Regions from separate parts of the Massilia sp. LXY-6 genome, predicted to be linked through region 1. Evidence: predicted binding sites of a transcription regulator. Region 1 holds the regulator's gene; each other region holds the start of a gene.

Region 1 (5,435 bases):
CTGTGCTGCGCCAGCGGAATCGTCACGCTGCAGCGGCAGCTTCTTCCTCTCCCCCTTCATTGGCCATGCGTTTCAGCGGCGTACTACTGTGATCCTGGAGCATCTGCTTGTACTTCTGGACTTGCCTGTCGAGTCGGTCCATCAGCATGTCGATTGCCGCGTACAGGTCGTGTGCGGCACTCGCAACGTGAACGATTTTCCCGGCAACGCGCAAGTTGATCTCGGCCTTCTGGCGTTTTTCTTTCTCGGTGAGATTGTCTATGCAGAGGATGACGTGGGAGTCGATCACTTGATCGAAATGGCGGGTGATGCGTTCGAGCTTGTTCTGTACGTATTCTCGGATTGCTGGGGTTACATCGAGATGATGTCCGCTGATAGTGAGATTCATACACACTCCTTTGAAGATGCGCTGCCTGGCATGCGCAGGTCGCGCGCCGGACGGCGTTATTGCAAGAGCTTGCTGCTAAAAATAGCTACAGGGATTTGCGGAGGCTGACGGGAGGGATCTTCAGCGCCTCACGGTACTTCGCAACCGTGCGGCGTGCGATAACCATTCCCTGTTCCCCTAGCATCTCCGCGATCTTGCTATCGGATAAAGGGTTTTTAGGGTCTTCTGCTCCTGTGAGTTGTACGATGAGGGCCCGGATCGCGGTCGAGGATGCTTCACCTCCTGCCTCGGTCGCGACGTGACTCCCGAAAAAGTACTTCAACTCAAACATGCCGTGCGGCGTCAGCATGTATTTTTGAGTTGTCACCCGAGAAATCGTGCTCTCGTGTAGACCTAGTGTATCAGCTATCTCACGTAAAACAAGGGGCCGCATGGCAACCGCGCCATGGGAGAAAAAGTTCCGTTGGCGCTCGACAATGGCTTGCGCCACCCGCAGGATGGTGTCGAAACGCTGGCGCATGTTCTTGATGAGCCACTTCGCTTCCTGCAGCTGCGCCGCCAGCTGCGACTCCGATTTCCCCTGCTTCATCAAGGCGGCGTACAGGCTGTTCACGCGCAGGCGCGGCATCACGTCGGGATTCAGCTGCACGCTCCAGCCATCCTTCGCGCGGCGCACGATCACGTCCGGCACCACGAAGTCGGAGACATCGGACGCGAAGGCCGCGCCCGGATGCGGATTGCACCGGCGGATCACGACCTGGGCTTCGCGCAGGTCCTCGTCGTCGCAGTCGAGGGCCTTCTTCAGCTTGTTGAATTCGCGCTGCGCGAACCAGGTCAGGTAGCGTTCGACGATGGTCAGCGCCATGCGCCGCGTCACCATCGGCACGCCGGGCATGCGGCGGATCTGCAGTGCCAGGCACTCGGCGGCGCTGCGCGCACCCACGCCGGGCGGGTCCATGCTCTGCACCAGCGACAGGGCGGTGCGCACTTCGTCGAACTCGATTTCCAGTTCGGCCGGCAGGCGCGCGTGCAGTTCGTCCAGCGATTCCTCGAGGTAGCCGTTGTCGTCGAGGGTGTCGACAACGATCTCGACCAGCGCGCAGTCGCGCGGCGAGATGCAGGTCAGGCGCACCTGCTCCATCAGGTGTTCGCGCAGCGAGACGGGGCTGGCTTCCAGCTGCGGGCGGCCGTCCTCTTCCTCGCCGCCGCTGCCGGAGCGGCCCGGCTCACCCCAGTCCATCTCGCGCTCGGCGCCGCCGGAGTCGCCGTTGTCGCCGTCGCTGCCTTCGGCTTCGCCGCCGCCGCCGCCGCCCTCCTCTCCCTGGCTGGACGAGGGCGGCGAGTCAGGCGTGGTGGAGGTCGACGAACCGTTGTTGATCGCGCCGTCCGCCAGCAGGCGCACGGAACGGTCGAGCGGATCGTCGAGGCGCTCGAGCAGCGGGTTGTCGCCCAGGACCTGTTCGATCTCCTGGTGCAGCTCGAGAGTGGACAGCTGCAGCAGGCGGATCGACTGCTGGAGTTGCGGTGTCAGCGCAAGGTGCTGTGATGTCTTGAGTTGCAGCGTCTGTTTCATGACTACATCCGGAAGTGTTCACCCAGGTAGACGCGGCGGACCGATTCGTTGGCGATGATATCGTCGGGCCGGCCCGATGCGAGCACCGCGCCCTGGTTGATGATGTAGGCGCGGTCGCAGATGCCGAGCGTCTCGCGCACGTTGTGGTCGGTGATCAGGACGCCGATGCCGCGCTCCTTCAGGAAGCGCACGATGCGCTGGATCTCGATCACCGCGATCGGGTCGACACCGGCGAACGGCTCGTCCAGCAGCACGAAGCGCGGATCGGTCGCCAGCGCGCGCGCGATCTCCACGCGGCGCCGTTCGCCGCCCGACAGCGACAGCGCCGGGTTCTCGCGCAGCTTCTCGATCTGCAGCTCGGCCAGCAGTTCGTCGAGGCGCTCGTCGATGCGGGCGCGGCTCAACGGCTTGCCGTTCTCGCGCTGCAGTTCGAGCACGGCGCGGATGTTCTCTTCCACCGTCAGCTTGCGGAACACCGAAGCTTCCTGCGGCAGGTAGGACAGGCCCAGCATGGCGCGCCGGTGGATCGGCAGGCTGGTGATGTCGGTGCCGTTGATGACGATGGCACCGGCATCGGCCGGCACCAGGCCCACGATCATGTAGAACGAGGTGGTCTTGCCGGCGCCGTTCGGGCCGAGCAGGCCGACCACTTCGCCGCAGGCGACCTGCAGCGAGACGTCGCGCACCACCAGGCGCTTGCCGTAGCTTTTCTGCAGTCCCTTGACGACCAGGGTGCTGCCGCCTGCGATGGCGCCGTCTGCGATGGCGCCGGCTTCTGCATGGACATCCGTCATTGCTTGGCTGCTCCCGCGGGTTGTGCCGCAGCCGGCACGGCACGGCGCGGCGCGATGATGATGGTGCTGCGGCCGCCGCCTGCCTTGCTCGCGCCGCTGGCGTCGTTGTGCACGTTCGCCTGCTCGGTACGGTTGTCGTAGGAGATGAACGGGCCGTTCACCTCGCTCGTCATGCGCTTGCCTTCGAGCTGCTTGACGACCGCGTTCGAGAACAGCTTGACCACCTCGGTGCGCTCGTCGTATTCGATGCGCTGGGCCTGGCCCTCGGTCCACAGGTCGGGGCCGCCGTCGCGCTTCTGGCGGAAGCTCGCGGTCTTGCCCGGCGCGGCCGTCAGCGTCAGCAGCATGTAGCCTTCGGGGGTTTCCTTCATCACGGCCTTGTCCGACTTAATCAGCAGCGTGCCGCGCGTCAGCACGACATTGCCGGTCAGGATACGGGTCTGGGTCGCCTCGTCGATATGGCCGTTGTCGAAGTCGATCTGGGCCTGCTTGAGGGAATCCGCCCGCTCGGCCGTGGCGGTGAGGCTTGCCAGCAGGAGCGCGGCGACAGCGAATATTTTTTTCATTGGATGCGAATCCTTTCAGGTTGTCCTGTCAGCGTGCGGCACGCGGCGGATAGATGATCCGGCCGCGCCCGCCGAGCGTCAGCTGTTGCGTGGCGTTGTTGGCGACCATGCCGACCCCGGTTGCCGAGGCGGCGCCGAGCTTCATCTCGATCGGCTTGTCGGTCTTCGAGATCTCCTCGTCCGGCAGCACGGTCAGCGCTTCGGTGCGGATGCGCAGCGGCTGCGAGGTCGCGCTGCCCGGACGCGAGATGTCGACGTTGCCGACCAGGTCGATCTGGTTCTGGTCCTGGTTGACGTTGGCGGTGTTCGCCGTCATGGTCATGTGCGGATGGTCGGTGCTCATGCTCTGCACGACCGGCTTGTCGATCACCGAGGTGTTGTCGGCCGGGCGGTGGGTCAGGCGGTTGCCCGAGATCACGTAGCGCGGCTGGCCGGTTTCCGACATACGCACGAAGCTGAAGTTGTCGATGATGTAGTCGGGATCATTGCCCACGTTGACGTTGTGCGCATCGCCGCCGCCGCGCATCACCTGCACCAGCCAGAAGCTGCCGAAGGCGAAGAACACGCCCGCCAGCATCAAGGCCAGCAGGCGCCAGCGATGCGCGGTGCGCTTGTTGACGTAGGTGGTGGTCGCCATGGCTTGCGATGGATTATCCAAAATACGGGGCCAGCGCCTGTTCGTAGGTGTCCTGGGCACGCATCACCATGTCGCAGACTTCGCGCACGGCGCCGCGTCCGCCCGGGTTCTTGGTGACATAGTGGGCGCGGTACTGCACTTCCGGATGGCCGCTCGGCACCGTGACGGCGAAGCCGACGCGGGTGAACAGCGGCAGGTCGATCACGTCGTCGCCGATGTAGCCGCACTGCTCGGCCGTCACGCCGGTCTTGGCAAGCAGCTCGGCGAAGGCGAGGCGCTTGTCGTGCTGGCCCTGGAATACGTGGGTGATCCCGAGGTCCGCCGCACGCTTGACGACGATCGGCGAATTGCGCGCGCTGATGATCGCGGTCTGCACGCCGGTGCGGTTCAGCAGCTGGATGCCGAGGCCGTCCAGCACATAGAAGGTCTTGGTGATCTCGCCGTCGGCGTTATAGGTCAGGCTGCCGTCGGTGAGGACGCCGTCGACGTCGAAGATCATGACCTTCACGCGGGCCGCGCGCTGCACATGTTCCAGCGGAGTCATCAGATCACCTTGGCGCGGGTCAGGTCGTGGATGTGCAGGGCGCCGACCAGCACGTCGTCGGCGTCGGTCACCAGCATCTGGTTGATCCGGAACTCTTCCATCACGGCGACGGCGTCGACCGCCAGCTGCTCCGGATGGACGCGGCGCGGATTCGCGTGCATGACGTCGCCGATCACCACCTTGCTGAAGTCCTGCACCTTCTCGATCAGGCGGCGCAGGTCGCCGTCGGTGAACATGCCGACCGGGCGGCCGGCGTCGTCGACGATGGCGGTCATGCCCATGCCCTTCTGCGAGATTTCCAGCAGGGCGTTGCTCAGCGGCGCGTCCAGCTTGACCTTCGGCACGGCGTCGCCGCTGCGCATCACGTCGCGCACATGGGTCAGCAGGCGGCGGCCGAGGGCGCCGCCCGGGTGCGACAGGGCGAAATCTTCCGACTTGAAGCCGCGCAGTTCCAGCAGCGCCACCGCGAGGGCGTCGCCCAGTGCCAGGGTGACGGTGGTGGACGCGGTCGGCGCCAGGTTCAGCGGGCAGGCCTCCTTCTCGACCGCGACGTCGAGGTGGACGTCGGATACCTGCGCCAGGCGCGAGCCCGGCTTGCCGGTCATGGCGATCACCGGCACGCCCATGCGCTTGACGGCCGGGATGACGACCGCCAGCTCGGCGCTTTCGCCGGAATACGAGATCGCGACCAGGACGTCCTGCGCGGTCACCATGCCCAGGTCGCCGTGCGCGGCTTCGGCCGGGTGCAGGAACAGGGCCGGCGTGCCGGTCGAAGCCAGGGTAGCGGCGATCTTGCGGCCGATGTGGCCCGATTTTCCGATTCCCGAGACCACCACGCGGCCGCGGCAAGCCAGCATCAGCGCCACTGCGCGCGGCAGGCTGTCGTCCTGCCCGAGGCGCGCGCTCAACTTGCGCATGGCCTCAGCCTCGATG
Region 2 (5,435 bases), on a different contig from region 1:
CGGCCAGCGCGCGGTCGGAGACGCGCACCGAGCGGTCGTAGTTCGGCAGCGCGCGCGACGCGATCAGGTAGCCGGTGTCGTGGCGGACATGCAGCGCCGGCACGTCGCCCCACCAGAGGGTCTTGCGCCAGCGCGCCTGGTTGAAGTGGACCAGGCCGGGTTTCGCATACGCCTCCTTGCCGCCGACCAGGATACGCGCATCGTAGGTCTCGTCGCGCGGCGCTTCCTGGAAGGCCCAGGCGTTTTCCAGCGTGACGTCGACGCGCGCCTTGCCCAGCGTGCGGTACCAGCGTACGGCGAAGCGCGCACTCAGGCGCGGATGCTCGGCCCCCTTGTCGTTCCTGAGCGGGGCCGAGACCAGCCACTCCGTCACCAGCGGGCCGTCCAGCCAGACCTGCGGCTTCTGCCGCAGCAGCTTGTCGGCGGAGGCGGTCCAGGCCTGGCCGCCGATAGTGGCGCTGGCGGTGGCCGTGAAGCCGGCGTCGAGCAGTGCCTGCGCGGATGCCGGCGCGCCGGATTTCGCGGCGCCGCCCTTGTCCCTGGTTTTGACCAGCGCCAGGGCCTGCGGCCCGGCCTTGGCGGCGAGCGGCAGCAGCGCACTGATGACGGCATGGCGCACCGAGCCGTCCGCATGGGTGGCCTTGACGTCCACTTGCAGCGGCACCGTGCGGCCATCGGGCAGGCGCCCGAGCAGCGCGTCCGCGCGTTTCAGGTCGCCCGGCGCGAACACCTGGCCGAAGGTGAGCGGAAGCGCGGCCTTGCCGTCGGCGTCCGCGGCCTCGATCGTCACGCCCGTGATGCCGTCGCCCCAGTCCGGCGCGGCCTGGCGTGGCGCAGGCGCCGCTTCGGGCACCGAAGCCGGGGCAGGCGATGCAGCCTTCGCGGCCGGGCCGGCGGGAGCCTCCATGGCGCCGCCGTAGCGCGACTGCAGCACCCTGTCGGCATCGAGCTGCTCGCTCTCGGGCAGGCTCTGGGCCAGCGCGGCGGCGGCCGGCAAGACAAGGCAAACAAGGGACGGCGACAGTCGTTTCATAGGCATGGCGGTATCGAAGGCTGGATGTGAAAAGGGCGCCCGAAGGCGCCCCGATGATACCGCTTACCGCAGACTTACTGCGCCACGGGAGGCTGCTTGAGCGTGCGCTCGAACAGCTGGTAGATGCGGCGGTACTCGTCATACCAGCTTTCGGGCTGGACGAAGGAATGGCGTTCCATCGGATACGGCGCCAGTTCCCAGTGGTCCTTCTTCAGTTCGATCAGGCGCTGGGCCATGCGCACCGAGTCCTGGAAGAACACGTTGTCGTCGACCATGCCGTGCGCGATCAGCAGGTTGCCCTGCAGGTTCTGCGCATAGTCGATCGGCGACGAGGCCTTGTAGGCTTCCGGGTCCAGGTCCGGGGTGTTCAGGATATTCGCCGTGTACTCGTGGTTGTAGGTGGTCCAGTCGGTGACCGGGCGCAGCGCGGCGCCCGACTTGAACACCTCCGGCGCGCGCAGGAGGCCCATCAGGGTCATGAAGCCGCCGTAGCTGCCGCCGTAGATGCCGACGTTGCCGGCGTCGCCCTGCTGCTTGGCGACCATCCAGTTGACGCCGTCCAGGTAGTCCTCCAGCTCCGGGTGGCCCATCTGGCGGTAGATCGCGTTGCGCCACTTGGCGCCGTAGCCTTTCGAGGCGCGGTAGTCCATGTCCAGCACCACGTAGCCCTTCTGTACCAGCAGGTTGTGGAACATCTGCTCGCGGAAGTAGGGCGTGTAGCGGCGCGAGACGTTCTGCAGGTAGCCGGCGCCGTGCACGAACATCACTACCGGGTACTTCTTGCCCGGCTCGAGCTGGGCAGGGCGGTACAGCTTGGACCAGATCGGATCGGCGCCATGGGTGGAGGGGACGGCCACGAACTGCGGCTGGATCCAGTCGTGCGCCTTGAATTCGGCGCTGCGGGTGTCGGTCAGCCTGGCCGCTTCGCCGCCGCTCGACGGCAGGGTGGCAATCTGCGGCGGCAGGTAGGGGCCGGAGTAATGCACCAGCAGCTTGCGCTGGTCCGGCGACAGGCGGAAGTCCTCCACGCCGCCATCCAGGCTGCTGACTTCGCGCGTTGCGCCATCCTTGGCCGATACCGAGCACACCTCATAGGTGCCGGGGTTCTTGCGGTTGCATAGCAGCCAGGCGGTGTCGCCGTCGCGCGACCAGGCCACGTCCGTGGCTTCCCAGTTGCCCTGGGTGAGGGCGCGGGTGCGGCCGGAAGCGTCCAGCGTGTACAGGTGCGAGTAGCCGCTTTCCTCCGACAGGTACCACAGGGTGGCGTTGTCCGGCAGCCAGCCGAATTCGCTGTTGTCGAAATTGATCCAGGCCTGGTCGCTCAGGCGGTGCACCGGCTTGAGCGCGGCGCGCGGCAAATCGACGGTGGCGATCCAGCGGTCCTTGTTGTCGACCGAGCGCAGCATCACGGCGACGTTCGCGCCGTTGCCGCTCCAGACCACGTTCTCGCCGTCGAAGCCGATCCTGACGGCGCGGTTGCCCTTGAGCGGATCGAGCTTGCGCTCGGCGCGCATCGCCGCCAGCGGGTCGGCGTTCACGCCGGGCAGGACGTCGAAGGACAGGCCCTTCACCTCGCGCGTGAGCAGGTTGACCAGCTTCAGGCCGTTCGGACGCGGGCTGTTGCGGCCGACCCGGGTGCGCTCGTCCGAGGTCTCCTCGTAGCCGGACTCGGTCACGTAGCGCGGCATCTTGCCGACGCGGCCCTTGTCGCCGCCGTCCTTCGGGCCGGTCACGACCAGCAGCCAGCGGCCGTCCGGCGACAGGTGGGTGGCCACGATCGACAACTTGTCGCCCAGGTAGATCGGGGCCGGGGCGCGGGTCGGATCGGCGCGGCGCTCTTCCTCGGCGCGCGCGCGGTTGGCGTCGCGCTCGTCCTTCTGGCGCTTGAGGGTGGCGATCAGGCGCAGCTGCATGTCGCCCAGCGCGTCCGGGTCCTGGGCGCCCGGCTCCTTCGCCGCGCGCGCCACGGCGATCGGCGCGACCAGGCGGCTGGCGCGGTCCCAGCCGGCCCAGTCGTCGCCGATGCGAAACTGCACGCTGCGGCCGTCGGCGGAATACTGCACGGCATTGATGGCCACGCCGCTGGTGCGCGAGATCTGCACCAGCTCGCCGTTCCTGAGGTCGCGCTCGAACAGGTCGCCGTTGCGCACGAAGGCGGCGCGGGTGCGTTCGGGGTTGTAGACCACCAGCGCGCCGTCCAGCCTGGCCAGTTCCGCGTCGTCGACCTTGCGTGCCTTGTTCAGGCCGGCCTGGGCGCCGGTCTGGTAGATGTCGCGCAGCGGCGAGCCCACGCGCTTCTGCTTGTACAGGACCTGCTTGCCGTCCCAGCTCCACCACGCGGTTTCCACGGGATTGCCGATCCAGTCGGGATGGGCCATGGCCTGGTCGAGGGTCACGGGCGTCGAGGCGGCAACGGGCAGGGCCAGCAGGGCAGCCAGGGCGGCGATAGCGGAAGTGGAAGCAGAAGGGCGCATCGTTGGTCTGAGAGAAATTGCAAAAAAGCATTCTAGCTCAGCCGATAAACATGCTGGGTGGATTCGCCAGGCGGCGTCGCGCGCCTGCGTACGTACGGAGCCCGTAAACGACAACGCCCGGCCAATGCCGGGCGCGTGGAGAAGAGCAAGGACTAATGAAGGCTTGGCCGAGATTCTTCAGTTTCTTCAGTTCGGATGATCGCCGATCCACAGCTCGATCGGGGTAGTCACGGACGGGTTAAGGATGAAGAACGCGATACGGGTGACGATGGCCAGGGCCGAGATGGCGACGGTGACGTATTCGACTGGGGTCATGATGGTGTCCATGTTACTTGGAAGCGAAATTGCGCAGTTCGGCCGCCAGGGCCGGGCTATGGGATTCGGCGGCGGCGGCCAGCGACAGCAGCTGGGCGCGGCCGGTCTGGACGCGCTTGGTCTCGCCCTGGTGCGCGATCCAGCCGCCATGTGCTGCGTAGAGGCCGATCGCGAAGTCGCGGATCTTGCCGAAGCTGTCTGCAAATTGGTGGCGCAGACCCTTGTCCTGCGCCTGGGTGATCGTTGCGGTGCTCATGAAGTTCTCCGATAAATCTCTGTTGTTGCGGTGCAGTATAAGGAGACTTAAGACATAAGGGAACTTTTACTTGGTGATGTTTTCCATTAGTTTCGTGAATATTTGTTGACGCTTAACTGCGACTCGTCCTTACTTCGGTTATGCGTATCGGAAATATCTATCTGGCCCGGAACTTGCATATTTCCAAAGCATGAAATCGCCATCTCCCGTCCAGCGCACCCTGCGTATCGTCGTGGTCAACACTGCGTCGTGCGCCGGCGAACAGGCCGCCGCGGCCCAGGCGCGGCGCAACACGGCGCTGCGGATCGGACTGCTGGAATCGGGCTACGACATCGTCGCCTCGCTGCCGGCCGATATCTTCCTGCCCGAGCGAATCGCCCAGATCCAACCGGACATGATCATCATCGACAGCGAATCCGACGCCCGCGACGTGCTCGAGCACATCGTGATCGCCACCCGCGACGAGCCGCGCCCGATCGTGCTGTTCACCGACGACCAGGACCCGTCCAGCATGGATGCGGCGCTCGGCGCCGGCGTCTCGGCCTATATCGTGGCCGGGCTGCAGGCCGAGCGCGTCAAGCCGGTGCTGGACGTGGCGATGGCCCGTTTCAAGCGCGAGCGCAGGCTGCTGGACGAACTCTCGGACACGCGCCGCCAGCTGGCCGACCGCAAGCTGGTCGACCGCGCCAAGGGCGTGCTGATGGCCCGGAGCGGCCTGACGGAAGAGCAGGCTTACCAGAAGCTGCGCAGCATGGCGATGAACAAGAACATGAAGCTGGGCGAAGTGGCGCAGCGGATTCTCGATGTGGAAGATCTTTTATGAGCGAAAAATCCGTCATCCGGGCCGGCTTCATGCCGCTGACCGATTGCGCGCCGCTGGTGATGGCCTGCGTGCTCGGGCTGGACGACAAATACGGCATCAAGCTCGAACTCAGCCGCGAGCATTCCTGGTCCGGCATGCGCGACCGCCTGATCAACGGCAGCCTTGACGCGGCGCATGTGCTGTACGGCCTCGTGTATGGCGTCGAGCTGGGCATCGGTTCGCGCGCCGTGCCGATGGCGGTGCTGATGAACTTGTCGCGCAACGGCCAGGCCATCACCCTGTCGCGCGCGCTGGCGGAGCAGGGTGTGCTGGACGGGCCGTCGCTGGCGGCGCACATCCGAAAAAGCCGGCGCAGGTTCACGTTTGCCCACACCTTCCCCACCGGGAACCACGCGATGTTCCTGTATTACTGGCTGGCGGCAAGCGGCATCGATCCGCTGCGCGACATCCAGGCGGCGACCGTCCCGCCGGGCCAGATGGCGGCCAGCCTGGCGGCCGGGCACATCGACGGCTTTTGCGCCGGCGAGCCCTGGA
Region 3 (5,435 bases), on a different contig from region 1:
CCGAAGAATGAAATGGCAGAGCGAGGTGAAGGTATGGTTGAGCTCTTGAGCTATTGGATGTCTGCTCCCGGTTGCGGCCACGTTAAGGTGGGCCCTATGATCACAGTACCTCTACGCTCCTTCGGGCGCTTGCGCCCGACAATATCGGGAGGCCTTGATGAATAATGAGGCTGTTGTCGTATTAGGACTGCCAGCATCTGGGAAAACAACTTTCCTTGCTGCTCTGTGGCATCTTTTGTCTGCGCGGAAAGTGCCTTCAAGACTAAGTCTCGTCAAGCTGAAAGCAATGGAAGCTGAGCATCTTAAAGAAATCACTACTCGTTGGCTACACGCAAGGAAGCAGGAGCGGACGTTCCAATCCAAGAACCGGACAGCGGTAATCTCGTTGAAGACGACAGAGGGCCAAGAATGTCACCTTTCATTTCCGGATATTGCCGGTGAAGCGTTCGCTCAGATTTGGGAGTCTCGTGAGTGTGATACTGATGTAGTAGACGCGCTCAAGGCCCAAGGAGTAATGTTGTTTATTCATTCAAGCAACATCAACTACCCAGGCTGGATTTCGGACGACACGAGGCTCAGCAAGCAACTGGGCATCACTCGTAAGCCCGGAGAACCAATTCCATGGGAAGCCCGATTTGCTCCAACTCAGGTGCAATTAGTTGACCTGCTGCGTTGCCTTCAGGAAGGCCCACTAAATGTTGGTCCACGAAAACTTGCGGTGATTCTTTCTGCTTGGGACTTGGCGGAAGGTGAAGAAAAAACTCCCGAGAAGTACCTTGAGGCGCACTTGCCGCTGCTGCATCAGTATTTAAATTATGGGCTGAACGCGTCTTGGCAATTCAAGATCTATGGAGTGAGCGCCCAAGGTGGTGAATACGATGGCGATAAAGATGAACCCTGTGCTGATGCTCAACGCATGAGGGACCTCGACGTGCCATCTCATCGTATTAAAGTTGAAGCTAGCGGTTCGTCTTCCAACGATCTGACTGAACCACTTTTTTGGCTCTTAGGTTAGGGTCATCTGTGCAGCTAAAAGTTCATCAGGCGCTACATGGCTACTCAGATGGTCATCGTCAACTAGCTTGCTCCGCAAGGGTTGGTCCTAAAGATACACGGCTAATGCTTGTGATGAGCGATGTCTCTGGCCCAGGAGTCGCGCAGAGTGGTCTGGCATACCTAACTGGATACCCATTACAGGAGTCCGGCTTTTACGCGCTGTCGAAGACGTGGCCAGCGCCTGAAATGCCACGACCGGGCTGTGTGTGGACCCACACATATTAATTGGTTTTACAGACTTAGCGGCCTTGGGTGCGCCTTCCTTGCTCGCGAGCCTCTTTCAGCGGCCCTCACTCGGGGATTTGGAGGTGTTTGGCCGTGAGGTGACCGCCGACATATCGTCACGCATTCAACGTCCGTTTGCCCCAAATGAAAAGAAGTGGTTTGCGATGCTTGCTACAGGTTTATACGAGCATCCAACAGAGCAAATTTGGGCGCGGCGCGCTCCAGGAGTAGATGCTGAAGATGTGATGCTTCGTTTATGGGATCAGCAGTGGCCTCGATTGCGGCGTTCATTCAAATTCTGCACGCTTACTACCAGAGATCGTTCGCAGGAGCCTATCCAGTTTGATCTCCAACTTACTCACGGCGGTGAACAGAGCGTACGGCTTCGTTTCGCTTCAACAATGGATGGCTTCGAAGCCACTACGACTTCTGAAGGGCTATGGCTCGAGAGTTTGGTACGCGACGCTAATGAACCGCATCAGACATCACTTCGTCCGATGCTTCGCGAACTTGGTCTTGATATGCTCGGCGGTCGTGAAACTATGAAGCCAGTTTGCGCGCTGCATGCTGCCTTTGATGCACCTGTTCAGCTTGGCCTGCCGCTGGCAATAGACATGGTTCAGTCTGTGCCGCCGCTATCAAACTCAGAGCTAGCCAAGACAATGGTAGTTCGCTATGCGCTGGGTGTTAAAGATATTTTACCTGACGAGTCATTGACATTTGTTCTCGAGCATCTTGATGTGCTCTCGAATGAGGAGCTATTTGCTTACGCAGATGTCTTAGCCCAAGCCCTGTGGAAAAGGAGCCCACGAGCCTTTATCCAATTTAGCCATGATGGAAGCGAGCAGCTTCGAGTAGCAACCCGGGCCGGAGCGAAATCAATAGCACGGAGTGCAGTGATCGAAGTATTGTCGCAAGTCGCCGACCTTGTCGAACCTTTACTGGATATCTGGCCACAACTCGCCACTGAGCGCCAGTTTTGGGCTTCTACACAGGCGTGGCCGTCGACTATCGCAATCAAGGAGCGAAACCTTCTGAGCATTGACGTCCTGCGCGCAATGGTATTAGGGTTACGCGAGGAAGGGGCGATCAATTCCGCCCTCCATATAGCTCGTGTGCCGTTTGCCTTGACGTGTGTGCAGGAGCTATTGAACGAAAACGGCAAGCATGAGATATCTCAGTTGCAGCGATGGGTACGCTTCGCTTGCAATAATTCTGAGGGAGTTGCGGAATTCCTGGCGCAAGTGTCGGCTCCAGCCCAAGAGATTTTGCAACTAATTGCCGGTGTAATGCTTCCCGACGCGATTCCTAACGATCGCGGTGCGGACCCTTGGCTATTGGCACTGACGGCGCAACGAGCAAGTGAAGGAAGATTGCCGGCGGACCTTTGTGTATACGGGTTCCGTAGAGCGTTAGGCTGGCGATCTAGAAGCGTCGAGCAATTGCTCGTACTTACGTTCGAACCGCTGCATAATGCGGCATTGCACAGTGCAGTGCCTCAGGAATCTTGGAATCTTCTTGAGGGCGCTTTACCTTGGGTATCGTCCAGCAAGAAAAAGGACGTCGCCCGCCGTCTTAGGCAGGCAGTGGCCAAGAAGTGCGTTGACGAGCGTATATCGCCAGAGGGCTTTTTTTCACTAACATCTACCGAGTCTTTGCTTATAAGTTTATTCGATGAAGTATGGGAGGTGTGGGGCGGCTGTAATTATCTGCGACAATTGGAAGATGCTCTTCAAAGTTCAGCTCCAAAGTCTGTTCTTCACCGATTGATCCGTAACTATGTTAAGCAGCGTTCAAAGTTTTGGTGAAGTGCCGGCCGATGCTTCTATTTCACATTTGCTACAAGCTTATTTTATAGAGACCGCCGGGTATGTTGCCTAAACAGGGCGTGAACTTTAGATGATCCGTGAATCGGTAGATAATCAGGTGCATAATCTTAGAAGCAATGTTTCAGCCGCAAGGTTGTGAAATTTAGCCTTAACCGAAAGGCGATACTAGGCCCTAATCTGCCATGCAAATATCTCTTAGGAGGGGATTTTTCCTACTATAAATGGCGGACCTGGCTTTTCCGTGCGGCTCAGCATAATAGGGCTGCTAGACTGAGAAAATGCAGATTATTGCAATAAGCGGAGGTTGATTCCGTGCATAATAATTACGCCGTAAGGTTAATCTAAATCCTTGTTATTATGATGGTGGGTAGGCGCACTCTCTTTGTTGCTTGTAAAATTTAGTAGAAAAATACCTAAGGCCCGGTTTAAAGCGAACAGAGGTTGTTGACTGATTTAATAATTATTATCCATAACTTGCTGTCAACTGGACAGTCTTTGTCCTATACGATTCTTGACGTAATCGATTTGAGCGTTAAACGATTACTTTAACAAATTGTGAACATCCGCAATGGGCCGAAGCAGGCTTTGGTAAAAACCTTGCTGCATCTGTACTGACAACCGGTTCTCAGGGAGAAGCTAAATGGCCCAGTGGGCACCCTGGTGGGTAGCCTGAGAAAAATGTCTCCATTTTCATAGACAAACTACTGCTGACACCGCTTCCGCCATTGGGTTGCCTAACCCTCTTTGAATTTAAAGTAGTTTTTTGCGTCCTGTTCAGAGGCGACAAAAAGGCTACAAGTTGGTCCTGTAGAGCTACAGCCTATGCTGTGGCTTTTTTTCTTCCGATATGCGCCGGGGTAACGCTTTCATTGCGACGGCTTTTTTTGCTTGTGTATATCGTATGTATAGACGTACATGTAACCAACATCTCCCGCCCGGTTATTGTGGTTTCTGATCAGACCTCTATCCGGGCACCTCGGCCTTGCGCTGACTTGCTCAGCGATTGCTTCTATCCCCAAGTCTCCCAAGGTTTCGTGTCGGAAAAACTTACACTTCTGGTAAGTTCCGGCAGTAGACATCCACTAAGTCATTGATAAATAGAAATTTATTTTAATGGCACAAGTGTTGCTAACTATGCAGTCGCTTCCTTAAACACACTGGGGATATTATGAAAATGTTAGCGGCAGTAGCGAGTGTTGTAATGCTTTATGGGGCGGTCGTAACTCAGAGCAAGGCGGATGCGATTTACAAATGGCATGGTGACCCTGCATCTCCTAACCCATCCGCGATGTCGCTGACTCTCGTGATTTCAGACGATGCCGTTAAAGCAGGGCATGTTGACTTCACATATTATGGAACAAGTCCCGTCAACCTTCGTGCATCATCTACTGATGTGCAAGAGTTATGGTTATCGTGGTCGGATGGGGGGTTCGGAGCTTCATTCGGGTTTAATTATGAATTTCAACAAAGCGGGCCAATCGTAATTGGAGTTCATTTGAACTTATTGCCATCCGGGTACGCTGCTGGTGGGATTGGTTTGGGCGAAGGCTACACTGACCTTAGTGTTGTGTTGGTAAGCAATGCTTCCGGACTGTTTACCACCCAACAGATTGCCGACGGGGACTGGGCACTTAATCCTTCTAACTGTGGTCCAAATTCAGAATATGGGTGTCCGCCGCTGCCGACTGGCACTATCCAAAAGGTGGGTCATGTTCCAGAGCCTGGAAGTCTCGCGTTGATGGGTTTGGGATTAATCGGTTTTAGGCGATTCACGCGTCGTAGGGCTTTGGTCACACCACGATGACCCCGCCAGTCCGGCCGGGACAGCGGAATACTTCGCTCGGCTCGACCGCTGGCAGGGACCGGGGAACGCCGAGTGTCGCAGGAATCTGGAGCGCGCATATCGGCAGCGCAGCGGGGTGCGTCTGGTGGTCGCCAGCACGCATGAGATCGAGTATGTCGAATCCGGTAAGGACGCCAGCAAGGTCAAGAAATCGTTCGATCCGCGCATGGACCTGATCGGCGAGCTCGTGCTGTTGGAGGGAGAAGGCTACAGGTTCCGTTTTCGGCGGGCTGCTGCAAGGGCATGAGGCAACGGTGTCGTAGACGCCATGACTCAGCTTGCGGTTTCTTTCGTTGCGCGAGCCCTGCTCATCGCGTTGAGATCGTTAGCGGACGCTTTTACAGAAGCAAGCGACGGCTCAGTCCGGCCATTGCTCGCCTCGGATATCGTCGGTTCGAGGACCATCGCCCGGATCGCATCCGCCCTGGGCTTCTCGCGTGACTGAAACCTGAGCGTCCGGATTCCCGCCTGCTGGAGCCGTG
Region 4 (5,435 bases), on a different contig from region 1:
CACTGGCGCGACTGGCCCTACCGCGCCGGCCTGGCGATGCGCCACTACGACCACGCCGGCGTCGGCCACGTCGAACTGGTCGATGCCAAGGGCCTGCTGGCGGCCTGGCGTTTTACCCTGGGCCAGAACCTGCAGGCGATCCGCCTGGTCGACCAGTTCCATGACCAGGTCGAGAGCCACCTGACCGGCATCGCCGTCCAGCCGCCCGAGCAGCACACCTGCCCGAGCTGCAAGGCGCCGCTCGAAGCGGACCAGGAAGAGTGCCCGATCTGCACCAAGGTACTGCACACGCCGCCGTCGACCTGGACCCTGTTCCGGCTGTGGCGCTTCGCCATGCCATACAAAGGGCAGCTGGCCCTCGGATTCTTGCTGATGTTGGCCAGTACCGGCGCACACATGATTCCGCCCTACCTGACGATGCCGCTGATGGACAAGGTCCTGATCCCGTACCAGAACGGGCAAAAGATCGACACCTCGCTCGTCTATATGTACATGGGCGGGTTGTTCGCCTCCGCGATCCTGGCCTGGGCGCTGGGCTGGGGCCGGACCTATATCCTGGCCCTGGTGTCGGAACGCATGGGCGCCGACATGCGCTCGGAAACCTACGAGCACCTGCTGCGCCTGTCGCTGGAATTCTTCGGCGGCAAGCGCACCGGCGACCTGATGAGCCGCATCGGCAGCGGCTCGGACCGCATCTGCGTGTTCCTGTCGCTGCACCTGCTGGACTTCCTGTCCGACGTCCTGATGATCATCATGACCGGCGCGATCCTGTTCAGCATCAACGCCAAGCTGGCCCTGATCACCCTGGTGCCGCTGCCCTTCATCGCCTGGATGATCCACGTCGTGCGCGACAAGCTGCGCACCGGTTTCGAGAAGATCGACCGGGTCTGGGGCGAGGTCACCAACGTGCTGGCCGATACCATCCCCGGCATCCGCGTGGTGAAGGCCTTCGCCCAGGAAAAGCGCGAAGCCTCCCGCTTCCGCGAAGCGAACAAGCACAACCTGGCCGTCAACGACAAGCTGAACAAGGTGTGGTCGCTGTTCTCGCCGACGGTGTCCTTCCTGACCGAACTCGGCCTGCTGATCATCTGGTGCTTCGGCATCTGGCAGGTCGCGAACCAGGAAATCACGGTCGGCGTGCTGTCCGCCTTTATCGCCTACAGCGGCCGCTTCTACGTGCGCCTGGATTCGATGAGCCGCATCGTCTCGGTGACGCAGAAATCGGCCTCGGCCGCCAAGCGCATCTTCGACATCCTCGACCACGTGTCGAGCGTGCCCGATCCGGTCAATCCGGCCAGGCTGGACAAGGTCGAGGGCAACATCGAACTGCGCGAAGTCGGCTTCCGCTACGGCAACCGCGCCGTCAACCGCGGCATCTCGCTAAACATCAAGGCCGGCGAGATGGTCGGCCTGGTCGGCCATTCCGGTTCGGGTAAATCGACCCTGGTGAACCTGATCTGCCGCTTCTACGACGTGGCCGAGGGCGCGATCCTGCTCGACGGCAAGGACATCCGCAGTTTCGCCGTCGCCGACTACCGCCGCCACATCGGCCTGGTGCTGCAGGAACCTTTCCTGTTCTTCGGCACGATCGCCGAGAATATCGCCTACGGCAAGCCGGATGCGACCCGCGAACAGATCATCGCCGCCGCCCGCGCCGCCCATGCCCACGAATTCATCCTGCGCCTGCCGCAGGGCTACGACTCGATGGTGGGCGAACGCGGCCAGGGCCTGTCCGGCGGCGAGCGCCAGCGCATCTCGATCGCGCGGGCACTCCTGATCGACCCGCCGATCCTGATCCTGGACGAAGCGACCTCGTCGGTGGACTCGGAAACCGAAAAGGAAATCCAGAAGGCGCTCGACAACCTGGTGCAGGGCCGCACCACGATCGCGATCGCGCACCGGCTCTCCACGCTGCACCGCGCCGACCGCCTGGTCGTGCTGGACCGCGGCGCCGTAGTGGAAGAGGGCAGCCACGACGAACTGATGGCGCGCGAAGGCGCGTATTTCCGCCTGTACGAAGCGCAGGCGCGCAACGTCGACCAGGATCCGGACGACTCCAGCCAGGAAGATTAATCGATGACGACCGCACTTCAATTACCGTTTCAACTGCGCCGCGACGCCTTCGGCAAGCTGGTGCTGACCTCTGACTCAGGCGAGGAATTCGTCGGCGTGGCGCCGGTGCGCTCCTTTCCGGTGCAGGCGCCGACCCGCGGCATCTCCCTCATGCGCGAGGGCGGCAAGGAAGTCGCCTGGATCGACGACCTGGAACAGGTGGCGCCGGAAATCCGCGCCCTGGTGACGGAGGAACTGGACGGGCGCGAATTCATGCCCGAGATCCTGTCGATCAAGGGCGTTTCCAGCTTTGCCACGCCCAGCACCTGGACCGTGAAAACCGACCGCGGCGACACCGAGTTCGTGCTCAAGGGCGAGGAAGACATCCGCCGCCTGGGGGCCTACTCCCTGCTGATCGCCGACAGCCACGGAATCCACTTCCTGATCCGCGACATGTTCGCGATCGACAAGGGCAGCCGGAAGATCCTCGACCGCTTCCTGTAACTGATCGATTCACCCGGCGCCAGGCTGGCTTCGTGCTGGTCGGTGCTGGATTTTTTTCGTCAGCGTCATCCTGCCTCATTACCCGAACAGTTCTATTTTGAAATAAATATTTCTCCTGGTGTCGGAAATATTTACACGAGAATCGTCGGTTTGCACGCTTTCATCGGGGCTCGGCTCGAAAATGCTATCAATTTTCGGTTTGGATTATTAATTCATATTGAAAATACTAATAATATATTTCCAGAAAGAAATTTTTACGCTCAGTTTGCAGTATTTAACGTTCTACTGTCGGTAAACTTTACAGGGCAACGGACATGGCCTGGTGTTCTAACATTTTCCCCTATGAAAACATTGTTGGCACGAACATTGCTTATACACTGAGGCAAATCAACATAACTAAGGGAAACATGTCCATGAAACAATTTACCAAAATCGCAACCGCAATCGCCGCTTTCGCACTGTCGGGTATGGCCAACGCTGGCCTGATCTCGGTCACCTACACCGGCCAAGGTGCTTCGAGCGTTATCGACTCCACGCATCCCTACACCGTCAACTTCGACCTCACCCAAGGCACCAACCCCTACCGTCCGTTGATCGACACCGTCGGCTCCGCAGATGTGAAGTTCTCCTTTAAAGACACTGGAGCGGCAAGCAACGAGTCCTTTGCGATCAACATCGGAAGCGTTCTGATTGGTAGCAGCAACGGCGTTATCGATATCCCAAGAAATGGCACTAATTACGGACCGTTCTCGATCACGGGTGTATCGCTGAGCGACCTGAGCACCAGCGGCAAGTTATCGCTGGTGATTTCGGCACCTGTCGGCGACTTCAATTTCGTCAGCTCGACCCTGGACGCCAATGTCACGGTCGGTACTGTGCCGACCAAAGTGCCGGAACCGCTGTCGGTCGCGCTGCTGGGCATCGGTTTCGCAGGTCTTGCTGTCAGCCGTCGCAAGGCTCGCAAGGCCTGAAGACCTCGCTCGCCGCCGTTCGCATGCATTGCTAGCGAATAGTCGATGATCCCGAAAACACCCTGCACGGTCCACGCCGTGCAGGGTGTTTTCGCTTACAGTGGCGCCATGTCCGCAACCCAGCCCAGCCGCAAGGCGCACTTCGTGGTCGTCACCATCGGCTCGGCCGGCGACCTGTTCCCCTTCATGGCGATGGCGCTGGCCCTGCGCGCAGGCGGCCACCGCGTCAGCTTCCTGGCGCCGGAGCAGCATGCGCCGTATGTCGCCGGCACCGGCTTGCCCTTCGTCGGCCTGCCGGTCGACGCCGGCGTACTGGCCGATCCCGATCTCTGGCATGCGACGCGCGGCTTCGGCGTGGTCTGGCGCGCGACGCGGCCGGCGATGGCGCAGATCGCCCCCTTCGTCGACGCCTTGCCGGCCGACGAACCCTGCGTGCTGCTGGTGCACCCGCTGGCCCTGCCGGAAGCGGACCTGTGCCGGGCCGCGCGTCCCGGCCTGAAGGTGGCGGCGGCCTACCTGGCGCCGCAGAACCTGCCGACCGTCCACGACCCGCTGATGCTCGGCCCATGGCGGGTGCCGCCCTGGGTGCCGCTGGGCCTGCGGCGCTGGCTGTTGCGGCGCCTGGCAACCGGCTTCATCGATCCGGTGGCGCTGGCGGACGTGAACGCGGCGCGCACGGCACGCGGGATGCCGAAGGTGGCGAGCATGCTGGGGCACCTGTTCACGGTGCCCGACCTGTCGGTGACGCTGTTTCCGGAATGGTTCGCGCCGACCCAGCCGGACTGGCCCCAACCCCTGTACCGCGCCGGCTTCCCGCTGTTCGATCCGAACCCGGATGCCGCTCTGTCGCCCGAACTGGCGGGCTTCCTGGCGCAGGGCAGCCGGCCGCTCGCCTTCACCCACGGCACCGGCAACACCCAGGCCCGTGCCTACTACGAGCATGCGCGCGCCGCGGTCGAGCGCCTCGGCCTGCGCGCGATCTTCCTGACCCCGCACCACGAGCAGCTGCCGCCCGATCTGCCGGCGTCGATCCTGTGGCAGGACTACGTGCCGCTGCGCCGGCTGCTGCCGCACCTGGCGCTGCTGGCCCACCACGGCGGCATCGGCACCACGGCCGAGGCCCTGCGTGCCGGCACGCCGCAACTGGTGGTGCCGCTGGCGCACGACCAGTTCGACAACGCGGCGCGCGTGGCGGCGCTGGGCGTGGGCGCCGGCCTGCCGGCGTCGAAGCTCGACGATGCGCAGCTGACGGCGGCGCTGCGCCAGTTGCTGGGCGACGACAGGCTGGCCGGCCGCTGCCGCGAGGTCGCGCGGCGCTTCGACGCCGGGCAGCCGCTCCAGGACCTGTGCGCGCGCCTGGAAGCCCTGGCGGCTGATGAGCTGGGGCAATAGCGCGCCGGCCCTTGCCGAAAGCGCGCAAGAATGACGCTTTCCAGCGATTTCCCGGGAGTAGCTATGCAACGAAGTGCACTGGTCGTCGGCGCGAGCGGCATCGGCGGCCGCTATACGGCACGCGAATTGCTGGCCAATGGCTGGACCGTGTACGGACTGGCGCGCCATCCGCCGCGCGACCTGCCGGGCCTGATCCCGGTGGCCGCCGACCTGCTCGACGAGGTCGGCCTGCAGGCTGCCGTGGCCGCGATGGGCAATGAGGCGCCCACCCACGTCTTCATCACGACCTGGATGCGCCAGGAGTCCGAGGCCGAGAACATCCGCGTCAACGCCCTGCTGGTGCGCAACCTGCTCGATGCGCTCTCTTCAAAGAAATCGCTGCGCCACGTGGCCCTGGTGACGGGCTTGAAGCATTACCTCGGCCCTTTCGAGGCCTATGCCAGCTCGGGCACGCTGCCGGACACGCCGCTGCGCGAATCCCAACCGCGCCTGCCGCTCGACAATTTTTACTATGCC

Evidence for each region. Region 1 encodes sigma-54, which starts transcription at its own class of promoters, with help from an activator protein. Its sites were predicted from a motif close to TGGCANGNAANCTGCTTT; they were not measured.
Region 2: the regulator sigma-54 is predicted to act here: its motif matches at 4,241-4,258, upstream of ACI48D_RS05820 (ANTAR domain-containing response regulator).
Region 3: the regulator sigma-54 is predicted to act here: its motif matches at 4,225-4,242, upstream of ACI48D_RS23450 (PEP-CTERM sorting domain-containing protein).
Region 4: the regulator sigma-54 is predicted to act here: its motif matches at 2,912-2,929, upstream of ACI48D_RS00745 (PEP-CTERM sorting domain-containing protein).

Annotation. Positions count from the first base shown of each region.
Region 1 is NZ_JBKFGF010000021.1:123,595-129,029, reverse strand. It holds gene hpf (ribosome hibernation-promoting factor, HPF/YfiA family) at 23-388, opposite strand; gene ACI48D_RS10975 (RNA polymerase factor sigma-54) at 474-1,961, opposite strand; gene lptB (LPS export ABC transporter ATP-binding protein) at 1,964-2,755, opposite strand; gene lptA (lipopolysaccharide transport periplasmic protein LptA) at 2,752-3,321, opposite strand; gene lptC (LPS export ABC transporter periplasmic protein LptC) at 3,350-3,958, opposite strand; gene ACI48D_RS10955 (KdsC family phosphatase) at 3,972-4,502, opposite strand; gene ACI48D_RS10950 (KpsF/GutQ family sugar-phosphate isomerase) at 4,502-5,435, opposite strand, start outside.
Region 2 is NZ_JBKFGF010000010.1:27,791-33,225, reverse strand. It holds gene ACI48D_RS05840 (hypothetical protein) at 1-1,039, opposite strand, end outside; gene ACI48D_RS05835 (prolyl oligopeptidase family serine peptidase) at 1,108-3,507, opposite strand; gene ACI48D_RS05830 (hypothetical protein) at 3,694-3,822, opposite strand; gene ACI48D_RS05825 (hypothetical protein) at 3,836-4,078, opposite strand; gene ACI48D_RS05820 (ANTAR domain-containing response regulator) at 4,269-4,901, shown strand; gene ACI48D_RS05815 (CmpA/NrtA family ABC transporter substrate-binding protein) at 4,898-5,435, shown strand, end outside.
Region 3 is NZ_JBKFGF010000063.1:40,852-46,286, reverse strand. It holds gene ACI48D_RS23470 (TRAFAC clade GTPase domain-containing protein) at 1-165, shown strand, start outside; gene ACI48D_RS23465 (TRAFAC clade GTPase domain-containing protein) at 158-1,015, shown strand; gene ACI48D_RS23460 (hypothetical protein) at 1,024-1,281, shown strand; gene ACI48D_RS23455 (hypothetical protein) at 1,320-3,089, shown strand; gene ACI48D_RS23450 (PEP-CTERM sorting domain-containing protein) at 4,279-4,914, shown strand; gene ACI48D_RS23445 (hypothetical protein) at 5,039-5,200, shown strand; gene ACI48D_RS23440 (DUF2726 domain-containing protein) at 5,227-5,435, opposite strand, start outside.
Region 4 is NZ_JBKFGF010000001.1:168,251-173,685, forward strand. It holds gene ACI48D_RS00735 (ABC transporter ATP-binding protein) at 1-2,073, shown strand, start outside; gene ACI48D_RS00740 (DUF1854 domain-containing protein) at 2,077-2,556, shown strand; gene ACI48D_RS00745 (PEP-CTERM sorting domain-containing protein) at 2,970-3,527, shown strand; gene ACI48D_RS00750 (glycosyltransferase) at 3,573-4,919, shown strand; gene ACI48D_RS00755 (SDR family oxidoreductase) at 4,983-5,435, shown strand, end outside.